Regions from separate parts of the Streptomyces sp. NPDC005141 genome, predicted to be linked through region 2. Evidence: riboswitches for the same ligand, from Rfam matches in the RefSeq annotation. Region 2 holds a riboswitch; the other holds the start of a gene.
The links. Region 2 has a riboswitch for cobalamin ahead of ACWD68_RS30085 (cobalamin biosynthesis protein). Riboswitches for the same ligand answer to the same signal wherever they lie in the genome.
Positions count from the first base shown of each region.

Region 1: linked by a shared signal. The riboswitch ahead of ACWD68_RS05510 (ribonucleoside-diphosphate reductase subunit alpha) and the one ahead of ACWD68_RS30085 (cobalamin biosynthesis protein) in region 2 are both predicted to bind cobalamin.

Region 1 covers NZ_JBSFYW010000005.1:23,462-31,538, forward strand. Annotated here, with positions in the region: gene ACWD68_RS05495 (hypothetical protein) at 1-113, shown strand, start outside; gene ACWD68_RS05500 (hypothetical protein) at 74-532, opposite strand; gene ACWD68_RS05505 (ribonucleotide-diphosphate reductase subunit beta) at 709-1,728, opposite strand; gene ACWD68_RS05510 (ribonucleoside-diphosphate reductase subunit alpha) at 1,728-4,163, opposite strand; cobalamin riboswitch at 4,298-4,446, opposite strand; gene mctP (monocarboxylate uptake permease MctP) at 4,650-6,260, opposite strand; gene ACWD68_RS05520 (DUF3311 domain-containing protein) at 6,257-6,520, opposite strand; gene ACWD68_RS05525 (GntR family transcriptional regulator) at 6,722-7,486, opposite strand; gene ACWD68_RS05530 (extracellular solute-binding protein) at 7,902-8,077, shown strand, end outside.
Region 2 covers NZ_JBSFYW010000047.1:48,575-56,651, forward strand. Annotated here, with positions in the region: gene ACWD68_RS30075 (anion permease) at 144-1,385, shown strand; gene ACWD68_RS30080 (hypothetical protein) at 1,406-1,624, shown strand; cobalamin riboswitch at 1,762-1,902, shown strand; gene ACWD68_RS30085 (cobalamin biosynthesis protein) at 2,010-2,957, shown strand; gene ACWD68_RS30090 (cobyric acid synthase) at 2,954-4,549, shown strand; gene cobN (cobaltochelatase subunit CobN) at 4,546-8,077, shown strand, end outside.

The sequences.
Region 1 (8,077 bases), on a different contig from region 2:
GCGAGCGGCGCGTGGACCGTCAGCTCCGGGCCGCCGCCCGCCCCCGCCAGGAGGCCGGGCGGCCGCCGCGGCCTCACTCCTTCGTCACCACCACGGTGACCGTCCACTCCTGAAGCCCGTCGCAGGAGACCCGGGCGGGATCACTCGGACACATCGGCCGGGAGGACGTCAGCCGGACCGTTCCGGCCGAGACCGCCTTGTAGGCGGCGGACGCGTCGCCCGGCTGGAGGACGATTCCGCTGTTGGTGGCCTCCAGCCCGCCGCCGTCGGCCTTGACGGGCTTCCAGGGTTTGCGCGTGGTGCCGTCCAGGGAGACACGGATCGTCTCACCGGGTGCCAGACAGTAGGTGTCGCCGGTGTCGGCGGCGCCGAGCTCCGCCTTCGCCGTGGCGCAGTCCCGGGGGGACGGGGTGGGCGACGGCGACACGGTGCCGCTGCCGCCCGCGTCGCCTCCGCTCTGCGTGCCGCAGCCCGCGAGGAGCAGGATCAGGGCGGTGAGGGCGATGGTCCGGGTGTGGGTCGTTCGACGCATGGGGTGGCCTCCTTGCGGGTTGGACGTGTCACCGGTGGATCAGGATCCCTCTCCGCGCGACAGGGCTCCGGCCGCCCATGGCGGCCGGAGCCCTGTCACCTGTCACTCGGTCGTCCACCTGTCACCCGGTCGTCGCGGCGGTGCCGTCCACGGCCGGACCGTCCGGAGACGAACGGTCAGAAGTCCTCGTCGAGGTCGACCGTGCCCTCCACCGCGACCTGGTACGCGGACGGCCGGCGCTCGAAGAAGTTGGTGAGCTCCTGGACGCCCTGGAGCTCCATGAAGGAGAACGGGTTCTCGGAGCCGTACACCGGCGCGAAGCCCAGCCGCTGAAGGCGCTGGTCGGCGACGCACTCCAGGTACTGCCGCATCGAGTCGGTGTTCATGCCCGGCAGACCCTCACCGCACAGATCGCGCCCGAACTGCAGCTCGGCCTCGACCGCCTCGCGCAGCATGTCGGTCACCTGCTGCTGGAGCCGGTCGTCGAAGAGCTCCGGCTCCTCCTTGCGGACGGTGTCGACCACCTCGAAGGCGAAGCTCATGTGCATCGTCTCGTCGCGGAACACCCAGTTGGTGCCGGTCGCCAGGCCGTGCAGCAGACCCCGGCTGCGGAACCAGTAGACGTACGCGAAGGCCCCGTAGAAGAAGAGCCCCTCGATGCACGCGGCGAAGCAGATGAGGTTGAGCAGGAAGCGGCGGCGGTCGGCCTGGGTCTCCAGCTGGTCCAGCTTCTCCACGGAGTCCATCCACTTGAAGCAGAACTGGGCCTTCTCGCGGATGGAGGGAATGCTCTCGACGGCCGCGAAGGCCGCGGTGCGGTCCTCGGGGTCGGGCAGGTAGGTGTCGAGCAGCGTCAGATAGAACTGGACGTGCACCGCCTCCTCGAAGAGCTGACGGCTCAGGTAGAGCCGCGCCTCGGGGGAGTTGATGTGCTTGTACAGCGTCAGTACCAGGTTGTTCGCCACGATCGAGTCACCCGTCGCGAAGAACGCGACCAGCCGGCCGATCATGTGCTGCTCGCCCGGCGTCAGCTTCGCGAGGTCGGCGACGTCCGAGTGGAGGTCGACCTCCTCGACGGTCCAGGTGTTCTTGATGGCGTCCCGGTAGCGCTCGTAGAAGTCCGGGTAGCGCATGGGACGGAGGGTGAGTTCGAAGCCCGGGTCGAGCAGGTTCTTCTGGGTGTTCGTGTCGGTCATTACTGGCAGGCCTCGCAGGACTCGGGGTTTTCCAGGGAGCAGGCGACGGCGTCGGGGTCGGCCACCTGCTGGACGGGGATGGTCTTCTCGGGCTGCGCCTGGGCCTGGGCCGCGCGGGCGATGCGCGTCGCGGGACGGGACCGCAGGTAGTACGTCGTCTTCAGGCCCGACTTCCAGGCGTAGGAGTACATCGAGGAGAGCTTGCCGATGGTCGGCGTCTCCAGGAACAGGTTCAGGGACTGCGCCTGGTCCAGGAACGGGGTCCGGGCGGCGGCCATGTCGATCAGGCCGCGCTGCGGGATCTCCCACGCCGTGCGGTACAGGTCGCGGACGTCCTGCGGGACCCAGGTGAAGCCCTGCACCGAGCCGCTGGACTCGCGCAGTGCCTCGCGGGTCTGCGCGTCCCACACGCCGAGCCGCTTCAGCTCGTCCACCAGGTAGGAGTTGACCTGGAGGAACTCGCCGGAGAGGGTCTCGCGCTTGAACAGGTTCGACACCTGCGGCTCGATGCACTCGTACACGCCCGCGATGGACGCGATGGTGGCGGTGGGCGCGATCGCGAGGAGCAGCGAGTTGCGCATGCCGACCGAGGCGATCCGCTGCCGCAGGGCCGCCCAGCGCTCCGGCCAGTTCAGCTCGACGTCGAAGTGGTCCGGGTGCAGCACGCCCCGGGCGGTACGGGTCTTCTCCCAGGCCGGGAACGGGCCGATGGGGGTCTCCCCCGCACCGGAGCCTGTCGAAGGTGCTTGGGGGCGCTCGGCGAGGTCCGCGGAGGCCTCGTAGGCGGCGAGCATGATGCGCTCGGCGATCCGGGTGGACAGGGCGCGGGCCTGCGGCGAGTCGAAGGGCAGCCGCATCTTGAAGAAGACGTCCTGCAGACCCATCACGCCGAGGCCGACCGGACGCCAGCGGGAGTTGGAGCGGCCCGCCTGTTCGGTCGGGTAGAAGTTGATGTCGACGACGCGGTCGAGGAAGGTCACCGCGGTGCGGACGGTCTCGTCGAGCCGCTCCCAGTCGATGTCCTGACCGACCACGAACGCGCCCAGGTTGACCGAGCCCAGGTTGCAGACCGCCGTCTCCCCGTCGTCCGTGACCTCCAGGATCTCGGTGCACAGGTTCGAGGAGTGGACGGTGTGGCCCGGCTCCGCCGTCTGGTTGGCGGTGCGGTTGGCGGCGTCCTTGAAGGTCATCCAGCCGTTGCCGGTCTGCGCGAGGGTGCGCATCATGCGGCCGTACAGGTCGCGGGCCGGGATGGTCTTCCTGGCGAGGCCCGCCTCCTCGGCCTTGCGGTAGGCCGCGTCGAACGCGTCGCCCCACAGGTCGACCAGTTCCGGCACGTCGGAGGGGGAGAAGAGCGACCAGGTGCCGTCCTCGTTCACCCGGCGCATGAACTCGTCCGGGATCCAGTGCGCGAGGTTCAGGTTGTGCGTACGCCGGGCGTCCTCACCGGTGTTGTCGCGCAGCTCCAGGAACTCCTCGATGTCGGAGTGCCAGGTCTCCAGGTAGACCGCGGCCGCGCCCTTGCGCCGGCCGCCCTGGTTCACCGCGGCGACCGAGGCGTCGAGCGTCTTGAGGAACGGGACGATGCCGTTGGAGTGCCCGTTCGTGCCGCGGATCAGCGAACCGCGCGAGCGGATGCGGGAGTAGGACAGGCCGATGCCGCCCGCGTGCTTCGACAGGCGCGCCACCTGGTGGTAGCGGTCGTAGATGGAGTCCAGCTCGTCCAGCGGGGAGTCGAGGAGGTAGCAGGACGACATCTGGGGGTGCCGCGTACCGGAGTTGAAGAGCGTGGGGGAGGAGGGGAGGTAGTCCAGGCGGCTCATGAGCCGGTAGAGCGCGGTGACTTCGTCCACCGAGCGGGCCGTGTCGTCCTCGGCGAGGCCGGAGGCCACCCGGAGCATGAAGTGCTGGGGCGTCTCGACGACGCTGCGGGTGATCGGGTGCCGGAGCAGATAGCGGCTGTGCAGCGTGCGCAGCCCGAAGTAGCCGAAGCGGTCGTCGGCGTCCTCGGCGAAGGACGCGGCGATCAACGCGTCGAGGCGGGCCGTGTGCAGGCGGACGAACTCGGCCGTGCGGTCGGCGATCAGGCCCTCGCGGTGGCCGACGGCGACCGACTCGGAGAAGGTCGTGACGCCCTGGGAGGCGGCCTCCGCGGCGATGCTGATCGTGAGCAGGCGGGCGGCCAGCCGGGAGTAGGCGGGATCCTCGGAGATGAGCCCTGCGGCCGCCTCGGTGGCCAGTTCGCGCAGCTCGGCCTCGTCGGCGCGGGCGGACCGGCCGCGCAGCGCCGCGGCGGCGACCCGGCCGGGGTCGGCGTCGGGGAGGTCGGCGGTGAGATCCGTCAGGGTCCGCAGCAGCGCGGCTCCGGGACCGTCGGTCTCCACCGGGGCCTGCTGCGCGGTCAGTGAAGCCGGATCGGCTGGCGCGATGGTCACGTGGGACTCTCCCTCGCTCGGCACGGGGCCTTGCGGGGAGGCAGGGGGCACACGGGAGCGCTTCTGGGCAGCAGCGCACCGCGTCCACCGGCCCATTCCGCGAGGCCCGGACGTCGTCGGCACCCGGGCCGGACGGCCGGGGCGCGCTGTCGGCAGGTCCTCGGACTGACGCGAGTGCGGGCGCGTGGATACGCGAACACACACAAGTACACCGTTGCGGGACAGTTCCGGATTCGCACCGGATTCCCCTGCGGCGACAGCGACCATGAGCATACATCTTGTGCCGGGCTTCGGGAGTACCCCCACATGTTGTGTCGAGTCGGTGTCAGGGAGCGCTACGGAGCGTGCTGGAGCGTCAACTCGTAGGTGAGCGGCCGGATGTCGTCGGGCTGCGTACGAGGGCCTCGCGGCGCCCGCCCGGCACGGCGACGGGCCGCCGGCTTCCCGCCCGGCGGCCCGTCGTACGGCGCTGTCGCTTCCTGCCGGCTAGTGGCTCGCGCCCGCCGTGGCCGGGGGGAGCTCCGTCTCGACGCCGGGGTCTCCCGCGTCGGCCGTGTAGTCCCCGGGCGACGTCTCGTCGACGCCGTCCGGGGCCTTGAACGCCCGCAGGGCGAAGGTGAGGGCGACGGAGACGGCCACGTTCAGGAGGAACGCCGTCAGGCCGATGTAGCCGATCTCCCCGATGCCGGGGATCTCCTTCGAGCTGCCGCCGAAGTGCTTCTGGGTCGGCGAGGCCACCCCGTACGCGGCGATCGTGCCGTAGAGCATGCCGACGGCCCATCCGCCGAGCAGGGCCCAGCGGTGGAACCAGCGGGTGAACAGCCCGCCGACCAGCGCCGGGAACGTCTGCAGGATCCAGATGCCGCCGAGCAGCTGGAAGTTGATCGCGACGGTCTTGTCCATGGTCAGGACGAAGACCAGCGCGCCCACCTTCACCAGGAGCGAGACCAGCTTGGAGACCTGGGTCTCCTGCCGCGGGGTCGCGTCCGGCTTGATGAAGTCCTTGTAGATGTTGCGGGTGAAGAGGTTCGCGGCCGCGATGGACATGATGGCCGCCGGGACGAGTGCCCCGATGCCGATGGCGGCGAAGGCCACGCCCGCGAACCAGTCCGGGAACATGTTCTCGAAGAGCTGGGGGATGGCGAGCTGGCCGTTCTGCACCTTCACGCCGGCCGCGATCGCCATGAACCCGAGCAGGGCGAGCAGGCCCAGCATCAGCGAGTACAGCGGCAGGATCGTGGTGTTCCGGCGGATCACCTCGCGGCTGCGGCTGGACAGCGTCGCGGTGATCGAGTGCGGATACATGAACAGCGCCAGTGCGGAGCCGAGCGCGAGGGTGGCGTACGTCCACTGGCCCGCCTCGGCGGGGACGAGCCCGCCGGCGCCCGCGGCCGTGTACTTGTCGCTCGCCGCCTTGAAGATCTCGTCGAAGCCGCCGAGCTTGATCGGGATGTAGATGATGGCCACCGCGATCACGATGTAGATCAGGGTGTCCTTCACGAACGCGATCAGGGCGGGGGCCCGCAGCCCCGAGGAGTAGGTGTACGCGGCCAGCACGCCGAAGGCGATGAGGAGCGGCAGGTCCTTGACGAACCAGTTGGTGCTCTCGCCGCCGCCCACGCCCATCACGTCGAGGACGGCCTGGATGCCGACCAGCTGGAGCGCGATGTACGGCATGGTGGCCAGGATTCCGGTGACGGCCACGGCGAGGGACAGGCCCTTGGAGCCGAAGCGGCCGCGCACGAAGTCCGAGGTCGTCACATAGCCGTGCTTGTGGGAGACCGACCAGAGGCGGGGCAGGAAGGTGAAGATCAGCGGGTAGACCAGGATCGTGTACGGCACGGCGAAGAAGCCGGCCGCGCCCGCCGCGTAGATCGCCGCCGGTACGGCGACGAAGGTGTACGCCGTGTAGAGGTCGCCGCCGAGCAGGAACCAGGTCACCCAGGTGCCGAAGGACCGGCCGCCCAGGCCCCATTCGTCGAGGCTGTGTTCGTTGTCGGCCCTGCGCCAGCGCGCGGCCAGGAAGCCCATGACCGTGACGGCCAGGAAGAAGAAGACGAAGACGCCGAGGGCGACGCCGTTCACACCGTCGTTCATGCTCCGGCACCTCCCTTCACGGAGGTGCGGGCCCGCTGGTCACGCTTCCACAGCACGTACGCGGTCACGGTCAGCGCCGTGGAGAGGGGCACCCACAGCATCTGGTACCAGTAGAAGAACGGGATGCCGATGAAGACCGGGTCGGTCTTGGCGTAGGAACCGACCCACAGCATCGCCACGAAGGGCGCGAGCAGACAGATGGCGATCACCGCACGGACCGGTGTCACCACCGGTGGTTTCACTTCGGGCAGGTCTGACATGGGTCGGCTCCGTCCCCTCATCGATCACCTGGGTAACGCGCAGGCAATCTAGGGGATGGTTCCGCTTTCGGGAACCCCTGGCCGGACGGCGGGTGTGGAGGGTTCGTGAGGGTGCGCGCGGGGCCCTCATCAGGAGCGCAACCCCTCGGAGGGGTACGGATCCTGACGGCCCGTCCGGGCCCGCGCGCCACCCCGCGCGGATCAGTCCTGCGGGCGCTTGAGTCGGGCGACGAACTTGTACCGGTCTCCCCGGTACACCGACCGCACCCATTCCACCGGCTCGCCCTGCCGGTCGAGCGAGTGGCGGGAGAGCATCAGCATGGGCAGGCCCACGTCGGTGCCGAGCAGTCCGGCCTCGCGCGGGGTCGCCAGCGAGGTCTCGATGGTCTCCTCCGCCTCGGCGAGATGGACGTCGTAGACCTCGGCGAGCGCGGTGTAGAGAGAGGTGTACTTGACGAGCGACCTGCGCAGGGCGGGAAAGCGCTTGGCGGAGAGGTGGGTCGTTTCGATGGCCATCGGCTCGCCGCTCGCGAGGCGCAGCCGCTCGATGCGCAGCACCCGGCCGCCGGCCGAGATGTCGAGCAGACCGGCGAGGCTCTCGTCCGCGGTGATGTAGCCGATGTCCAGCAGCTGCGAGGTGGGTTCGAGGCCCTGGGCGCGCATGTCCTCGGTGTACGAGGTCAGTTGGAGCGCCTGGGAGACCTTCGGTTTGGCGACGAAGGTGCCCTTGCCCTGGATGCGTTCGAGGCGGCCCTCGACGACCAGCTCCTGAAGGGCCTGCCGCACCGTGGTGCGCGAAGTGTCGAACTCGGCCGCGAGAGTCCGCTCGGGCGGTACCGGCGTACCCGGCGGCAGTGTCTCCGTCATGTCGAGCAGGTGCTTCTTGAGGCGGTAGTACTTGGGCACGCGCGCGGTACGGATGGGCGCCCCACCCTCGTTCTCCGCACTGCTGACGTCGGTGCTCATGCTCTGCCTTCCCGGCTCCGGATGCCGAAGCGACCGACCTACCGTCGGCCACGGCTCACATCGTGGCACGGCTTGACGTGCGAGTGTCCCCCGCACGCTCCGTGATCCCCTCTATATACCGTCGACGTACCCGTTGGTCTAGTCCATCGCGTACAGACGGCCGCACGGGCGGCTCCGCCGCGGGCCGTGAACAGGCCCGCTGTTTATGCCGCTTACCTACTTAAAGGTCCTTGCATATGTAGGTCCCATAACGGCCGACTGGACGGGCTTACACACCCTTGACACCCCCCTAGGTCTAGGCCAAGCTCCCCGTACTGGTCTACACCATTGGTCCAGTCCCGGCCCCACGGGTGGTACACGGCGTTATGTCACCGCGGGGAGCAGGGGGGTTTGTGACATCCCTGAGGAGGGTGGCGTGAAGCGCAAGCTGATAGCCGCGATCGGTATCGCGGGCATGATGTTCTCCATCGCGGCGTGCGGGAACGACGACAAGTCCGGGGGGTCGGACAAGGGCGCGGACGCCAAGGAGCTGACGGTCTGGCTCACGGTCGACGCGCAGAACAACTGGCCCGAGCTGGTCAAGGCGGCCGA
Region 2 (8,077 bases):
CGACCCGCGGCTTCGCCCCTTCAGCACAAGCGGAGGGGCGATTCGCCGTTCGGGTCACCGCGCAGCCCGCCCCAGTTCATCTTCCGTTCACCCAGGTTGCTTACGGTCCCCCTGCCACTGACGTCCAACAGAAGCCTGGGTAAATGGAACACATCACGCTCCTCCTCGGAATCGTGATCGTCACCGCTCTCGTGTTCGATTTCACGAACGGTTTCCACGACACCGCCAACGCGATGGCCACCACCATCTCGACCGGCGCACTCAAGCCCAAGGTCGCGGTGGCCATGTCCGCCGCCCTCAACCTTGTCGGCGCCTTCCTCTCGGTGGAGGTCGCCAACACGATCTCCAAAGGCCTCGTCGATGAATCCGGCATCCAGCCAGAAGTGATCTTCGCCGCCCTCGTCGGCGCGATCCTCTGGAACCTGGTGACGTGGCTCGTCGGTCTCCCGTCCAGCTCCTCGCACGCCCTCATGGGCGGCCTGGTCGGCGCCACCATCGCCTCCGCCGGTACCGGCGCGGTGCACGGGGACGTCCTGGTCGGCAAGGTGCTCCTCCCCGCCGTCGCGGCCCCGATCGTCGCCGGTCTGGCCGCGATGTTCGCCACCCGGCTGTCGTACAAGCTCAGTGGCAACGCCGACACCAAGGCCACCAAGAAGGGGTACCGCGCCGGCCAGATAGCCTCCGCGGGCCTGGTCTCGCTGGCCCACGGCACCAACGACGCGCAGAAGACGATGGGCATCATCACCCTGGCCCTGGTCGCCGGTGGCGCCGTCGCTCCCGACTCCGACCCGCCGGTCTGGGTCATCCTCTGCGCCGGTCTCGCCATCGCGCTCGGCACCTACCTGGGCGGCTGGCGCATCATCCGCACGATGGGCAAGGGCCTGACCGACCTCCAGCCGCAGCAGGGCTTCGCCGCCCAGACCAGCGCGGCCACGGTCATCCTGGCGTCTTCGCACATCGGCTTCTCCCTCTCCACCACGCACTCGGTCTCCGGTTCCGTGATGGGTGCGGGCCTCGGCCGCAAGGGCGGCGTGGTCCGCTGGTCCACCGCCACCCGTATGGTCGTCGCCTGGATCCTCACACTGCCCGCCGCCGCCCTGGTCGGCGCGCTCGCCGAGTGGGTCACCGGCTTCGGCGCCTGGGGCACCACGCTCGTCGCGGTCTTCCTGGTCGGGTCCAGCTTCGCGATCTGGCGCCGCTCGCGCCGCGAGGTGATCGACCACACCAACGTGAACGACGCCGAGGAGCCCGCCGGTGTGGTGACCCAGGCCATCGCCGCCGTCACCCCGCCCCCGGCCGGCACCGTGGCCGAGGACCTCACGGCCACCATCCCGGCTCCCGCCGAGCCCGCGGCGGCCCCGTCGGCGCCGTCCCCCGTGGCCTGAGAACCGAAGGAAGAAACAGCATGCACATCGACTGGTCAGCCCTCGGGTCCGTCTTCGGGGTCAGCCTCGGAGTGACCGTGGCCCTCGTCGCCCTCTTCACCCTGGGTGTCGCCGGCCTCTCCAAGAAGGAGTCGGCCCAGGGCGGTTCCGCGGTCGCGGCCGCCACGGGCGCGTACGTCTGCTTCGCGGCCTGCGCCGCGGCGGTGGTGTACGGCATCTCTCTGATCATGACCAAGTAACCCGGATCGAGCGGCCCGAACAGGGGTTGCGCCGAGCGGCACTTCGCGTGGGGTGCGGGACGGATCACCGTCCCGCACCCCACGCGTATGTGGGCCTTCGCACACTCTCCCTCCGCAGGTCAACAGCCAGTTGACGGCCGTTCTCGCCCCGTGGTGGACTGCCGGAGCCAAGTACGGCGGCATGAGAGGAAGCCGGTGCGAATCCGGCGCGGTCCCGCCACTGTCATCGGGGAAGAAACTCCCCGGGAGCCAGGAACTCTCACCGCCGGTCTCGTCGAACCAGGGCGTGGACACCCTGAGTGAGGACATATCGCCATGCGCGGCTGCCCGTTGCCCATTTCGCTGAGTACGAGGGTTCCGCTCCACCCCACGGCCGGCTGACCCCGTGCGTGCCGATCGCGTCTTCGCGTACGGCGCCGCCGCCGGCCTCCTCGGCGACCTGCTGCTCGGCGATCCCCGCCGGGGGCATCCGGTCGCCGCGTTCGGGCGGGCCGCCGCGTCCGTGGAGCGGGCGCTGTGGCGGGACCACCGCGGGTGGGGCGCGCTGCACACGGCCGTCTGCGTGGGCGGTGCCACCGGACTGGCCGCGCTCGCGCGTCATTCCGTCCGCACCTCGCGTACCGCCTCCGTCGCGCTGACCGCCGCCACCACCTGGGCCGTCGTCGGGGGGACCTCCCTCGGCCGTGAGGCTCGGGCCGTCGCCGGCGCGCTCGCGGCCGGTGACATCGAGGTCGCCCGGGAACGGCTGCCGCATCTGTGCGGGCGTGACCCGCAGGCGCTGGACGCCGACGGCATCGCGCGTGCCGTCGTCGAGTCCGTCGCCGAGAACACCTCCGACGCCGTGGTCGGCGCTCTGGTCTGGGGCGCCCTCGGCGGTGTGCCGGGCCTCGTCGCCTTCCGCGCCGCGAACACTCTCGACGCCATGGTCGGGCACAAGTCCCCCCGGTACCGGCGCTACGGCTGGGCCTCCGCCCGGCTCGACGATGTCGCCGGCTGGCCGGGAGCCCGGCTGACCGCCGTCCTCGCCGCCGCGGCGGGGGGCGACCCGCGCGGCGCAGTGCGCGCCTGGCGCGCGGACGCCCGCAGACATCCGAGTCCCAACGCCGGGCCCGTGGAGGCCTCGTTCGCCGGAGCGCTTGGCGTGCGGCTCGGCGGCACCCTGTCGTACGGGGGCCGGGTCGAGCACCGTCCCGTGCTCAACGACGCCGGACGCGCCGTCCACGTCCACGACATCGAACGATCCGTACGGCTCTCCCGCCGCGTCGGCTGGCTCGCGCTCGGCGTGAGCACCGCCGGACGGGTCCTGCTCACCAGGAAGGGGCGCACCGCATGAGCGGCGGGCTGCTGATCGCCGGAACCACCTCCGACGCGGGCAAGAGCGTCGTGACCGCCGGGATCTGCCGGTGGCTGGTGCGGCAGGGCGTCAAGGTCGCGCCCTTCAAGGCGCAGAACATGTCCCTGAACTCGTTCGTGACGCGCGAGGGCGCCGAGATCGGGCGGGCGCAGGCCATGCAGGCGCAGGCCGCCCGGGTGGAGCCGACCGCGCTGATGAATCCCGTGCTGCTCAAGCCGGGCAGCGACCGCAGCAGCCAGGTCGTGCTGATGGGCAAGCCGGTGGGCGAGATGAGCGCCCGCGGGTTCTTCGGGGGACCCGGGCACGCGGCGGAGGCGCCGTCGGCCGTCGTGTCTCCCGGGGAAAGGCTGCACGGCGGGCGGCAGGAAGCACTCCTCGGGACCGTCCTCGACTGTCTGGCCCAGTTGCGGGGCACGTATGACGCGGTGATCTGTGAGGGAGCCGGCAGTCCGGCCGAGATCAATCTGCGGCGCACCGACATCGTGAACATGGGGGTGGCACGGAACGCGGGGCTTCCCGTGCTCGTCGTCGGTGACATCGACCGGGGCGGTGTGTTCGCGTCGTTCTTCGGGACGGTCGCGTTGCTGTCGCCCGAGGACCAGGCGCTCGTCGCCGGGTTCCTCGTCAACAAGTTCCGCGGTGACGTCACCCTGCTGGAGCCCGGGCTCGACATGCTGCACGGCCTCACCGGGCGCCGCTCCTACGGCGTTCTGCCCTTCCAGCACGGCCTCGGCATCGACGAGGAGGACGGGCTGCGGGTCTCGCTGCGCGGGGCCGTCCGCGAGTCGGCCGTCTCCTCCCCCGTCGGCGAGGACATCCTGCGGGTCGCCGTCTGCGCGATCCCGCTGATGTCCAACTTCACCGACGTGGACGCGCTGGCCGCCGAACCGGGCATCGTCGTGCGGTTCGTGGACCGGGCCGAGGAACTGGCCGACGCGGATCTGGTCGTCGTGCCCGGGACCCGGGGCACGGTGAGGGCGCTTCAGTGGCTGCGCGAGCGCGGCCTCGCGGACGCGATCGCACGCCGGGCCGCCGAGGGACGGCCCGTGCTCGGCATCTGCGGCGGCTACCAGCTCCTCGGAGAACACATCGAGGACGAGGTCGAGTCGCGCGCCGGTCAGGTCGACGGGCTCGGACTCCTCCCCGTACGCGTGCGGTTCGCGCGGGAGAAGACCCTGACACGGCCGGTCGGCGAGGCCCTCGGCGAGCACGTCGAGGGGTACGAGATCCATCACGGCGTCGCCGAAGTCCTGGGCGGGGAGCCGTTCCTCCGCGATGCCGAGGGACGCGGCCTGGACGGATGCCGGGTCGGCGCCGTCTGGGGCACGCACTGGCACGGCTCGCTGGAGTCGGACGGTTTCCGGCGGGCCTTCCTGCGCGAAGTGGCGGCCGCCGCGGGCCGTCGTTTCGTGCCGGCGGCCGACACGTCGTTCGCGGCGCTGCGCGAGGAGCAGCTGGACCGGCTCGGCGATCTGATCGAGGAACACGCGGACACGGACGCGCTGTGGCGGCTCATCGAGTCCGGCGCGCCGCAAGGACTGCCCTTCATTCCACCGGGAGCGCCCGCATGAGCACAGTGTTGTTGTTGTCGACCGCCGACACGGATCTGCTGGCGGCCCGCGCCTCCGGCGCCGCCTACCGGATCGGCAATCCGACCCGGGTGGACGTCACGGACGAACTCCCCGCGCTCGTCGAGGGCGCGGACCTCGCCGTCGTACGGCTGCTCGGTGGCAAGCGGGCCTGGGAGGACGGGCTGGCCTTTCTGAAGGCTTCCGGCATCCCGACGGTGCTGCTCGGCGGCGAGTCGGTCCCGGACGCCGAGCTGATGGCCGAGTCGTCGGTGCCCGCGGGTGTGGTCGCGGAGGCGCTGCGCTACCTCGTCGAGGGCGGCCCGGCCAACCTGGCCGAGCTGGCCCGGTTCCTCTCGGACACCGTGCTCCTCACGGGTGAGGGCTTCGAGGAGCCGCGGAAGTCGGCGGAGTTCGGCGTCCACGGCGAGCGTGCCTTCGTCGAGGGCAGGCCGACCGTCGGCGTGCTGTTCTACCGGGCGCACGAGCTGTCCGGGAACACCGCGTTCGTCGACACGCTGTGCGACGCGATCGAGGCACGGGGCGCCAACGCCCTCGCGGTGTACTGCGGTTCGCTGCGCGATGCCGACCCGGCCCTGTACGAGATCCTCGGCCGTGCCGACGTGCTCGTCGCCACCGTCCTCGCGGCGGGCGGCACCCACGCCTCGCAGGCGTCCGCGGGCGGCGACGAGGAGGCCTGGGACATCGGGGCGCTCGCCGACCTCGACATCCCGGTCCTCCAGGGGCTCTGCCTGACCTCGTCGAAGAGCGCCTGGGACGCGTCGGACGCGGCCCTGTCCCCCATGGACGCGGCGATGCAGGTCGCGATCCCGGAGTTCGACGGCCGTCTCATCACCGTGCCGTTCTCCTTCAAGGAGCAGGGTCCGGACGACGTCCCGGTGTATGTCGCCGACCCCGAGCGGGCCGCGCGGGTCGCCGGAATCGCCCTTCGGCACGCCCTGTTGAAGCACAAGCCGAACGCGGAGAAGAAGCTCGGGATCGTCTTCACCGCCTACCCGACCAAGCACTCCCGGGTCGGCAACGCGGTCGGTCTCGACACGCCCGCCTCCGCCGTACGGGTCCTCGACGCGCTCCGGGACGCGGGCTACGCCCTGACCGAATACCCCGACAACGGCGACGAGTTGATCCACCGGCTCATCGCGGCCGGCGGTCACGACGTCGAGTGGCTGACCGAGGAGCAGCTCGCCGTCGCCCCGGCGCGCGTGCCGCTCGCGGACTACCGGGCGTGGTTCGAGACGCTCGACCCCGCTCTGCGCGAGGGCATGCTGGAAGCATGGGGCGAGCCGCCGGGCTCGCTCTACGTCGACGGCGACGACATCGTGCTCGCGTGCCTGCAGTTCGGGAACGTCGTGGTGATGATCCAGCCGCCGCGCGGCTTCGGCGAGAACCCGATCGCGATCTACCACGACCCGGACATGCCGCCGTCGCACCACTACATGGCGGCCTACCGCTGGCTGGAGAACAGTTTCGGCGCCGACGCCGTCGTGCACATGGGCAAGCACGGCACGATGGAGTGGCTGCCGGGCAAGGGACTCGGGCTCAGCGGCGGCTGCGCGCCCGACGCCGTCCTCGGCGAACTCCCCCTGGTCTACCCGTTCATCGTCAACGACCCCGGTGAGGGCACGCAGGCCAAGCGCCGCGGGCACGCCACCGTCGTCGACCATCTCGTACCGCCGATGGCGCGCGCCGACACCTACGGGGACCTCGCCAAGCTCGAGCAGCTCCTGGACGAGTACGCGCTCGTGTCCGACCTGGACCCGACGAAGGCCCCCGCGGTCCGCGCGCAGATCTGGACCCTCGTCAAGGCCGCCGAGCTCCATCACGACCTGCACGTCGACGAGCAGCCGGACGACGGCGACTTCGACGGGTTCGTGATGCACATCGACGGCTATCTGTGCGAGATCAAGGACGTGCAGATCCGCGACGGGCTGCACATTCTGGGCGGAGGTCCGGAGGCCGAGCCGCGGGTGAACCTCGTCCTCGCCGTGCTGCGCGCCTCGCAGGTGTGGGGCGGCGCGGCGAACGCGCTGCCGGGTCTGAGGGCCTGTCTCGCCGAGTACTTCGGCCTGGTGGAGAAGGAACTGCTCGCCGAGCCGGGCGCTCCGCTGAAGGTGCCCGTCGAACTGACGGACCTGGTCGAGGGCGCGGCCCGGACGGCGGCCGACGCGATCGACCTCCTGGAACAGCTGTGCCGCCGGGCGGCGGAGGGCATGGAGGAGCGCGGCTGGGACGTGGCCGCCGTGCCGGCGCTGGTGCGTGATGTCCTCGGCACCGAACTCCCCGACGCCGTGGCGGTGCTGGAGTTCGCGTGCCGCGAGGTCGTGCCGCGGCTAGCCCGGACGACGGACGAGATCGGGCACATCCTCAAGGCGCTGAACGGCGGTTACGTCCCGGCGGGTCCGTCGGGTTCGCCGACGCGCGGGCTCGTCAACGTTCTGCCGACCGGCCGGAACTTCTACTCCGTCGATCCCAAGGCCATTCCGTCCCGGCTGAGTTGGGAGGTCGGCCAGTCCCTCGCGGACTCGCTCGTGCAGCGCTACCTCCAGGACACCGGCGACTACCCGACGTCCGTCGGCCTGACGGTCTGGGGCACGTCCGCCATGCGCACGCAGGGCGACGACATCGCGGAGATCCTCGCCCTGCTCGGCTGCCGCCCGGTGTGGGACGACGCGTCGCGGCGCGTCACCGGCTTCGAGGTCGTCCCGCTCGACGAGCTGGGCCGCCCGCGCATCGACGTCACGGTGCGCATCTCGGGCTTCTTCCGGGACGCGTTCCCGCACGTCGTCGGACTCATCGACGACGCGGTGCGCACGGTCGCCGAACTGGACGAGCCCGCCGACCGCAACTACGTGCGCCGGCACGCCGACGAGGACACCGCCGAGCACGGCGACCGGCGGCGGGCGACCGCCCGTATCTTCGGCTCCAAGCCGGGCGCGTACGGCGCCGGTCTGCTGCCGCTGATCGACGCCCGCAACTGGCGCTCGGACGCCGACCTCGCCGAGGTGTACGCGGTGTGGGGCGGCTACGCCTACGGGCGCGGCCTCGACGGGCGCGCGGCGCGCGGCGACATGGAGACCGCGTTCAAGCGCATCGCGGTCGCGGCGAAGAACGTCGACACCCGTGAGCACGACCTCGTCGACGCCGACGACTACTTCCAGTACCACGGCGGCATGGTCGCGATGGTGCGCCATCTGACCGGCGCGAGCCCCGAAGCGTACGTCGGCGACTCGGCCGTGCCCGACCAGGTGAAGACCCGCACGCTCGGCGAGGAGACGCACCGTGTCTTCCGCGCCCGGGTGGTCAACCCGCGCTGGATGGCGGCGATGCGCCGACACGGCTACAAGGGCGCCTTCGAGATGGCGGCGACCGTCGACTACCTCTTCGGGTACGACGCCACGGCCGGGGTCGTGGACGACTGGATGTACGAGAAGCTCAGCGCGGAGTACGTCTTCGACGTGGAGAACCGGGACTTCATGAAGAAGTCCAACCCGTGGGCGCTGCGCGGTATCA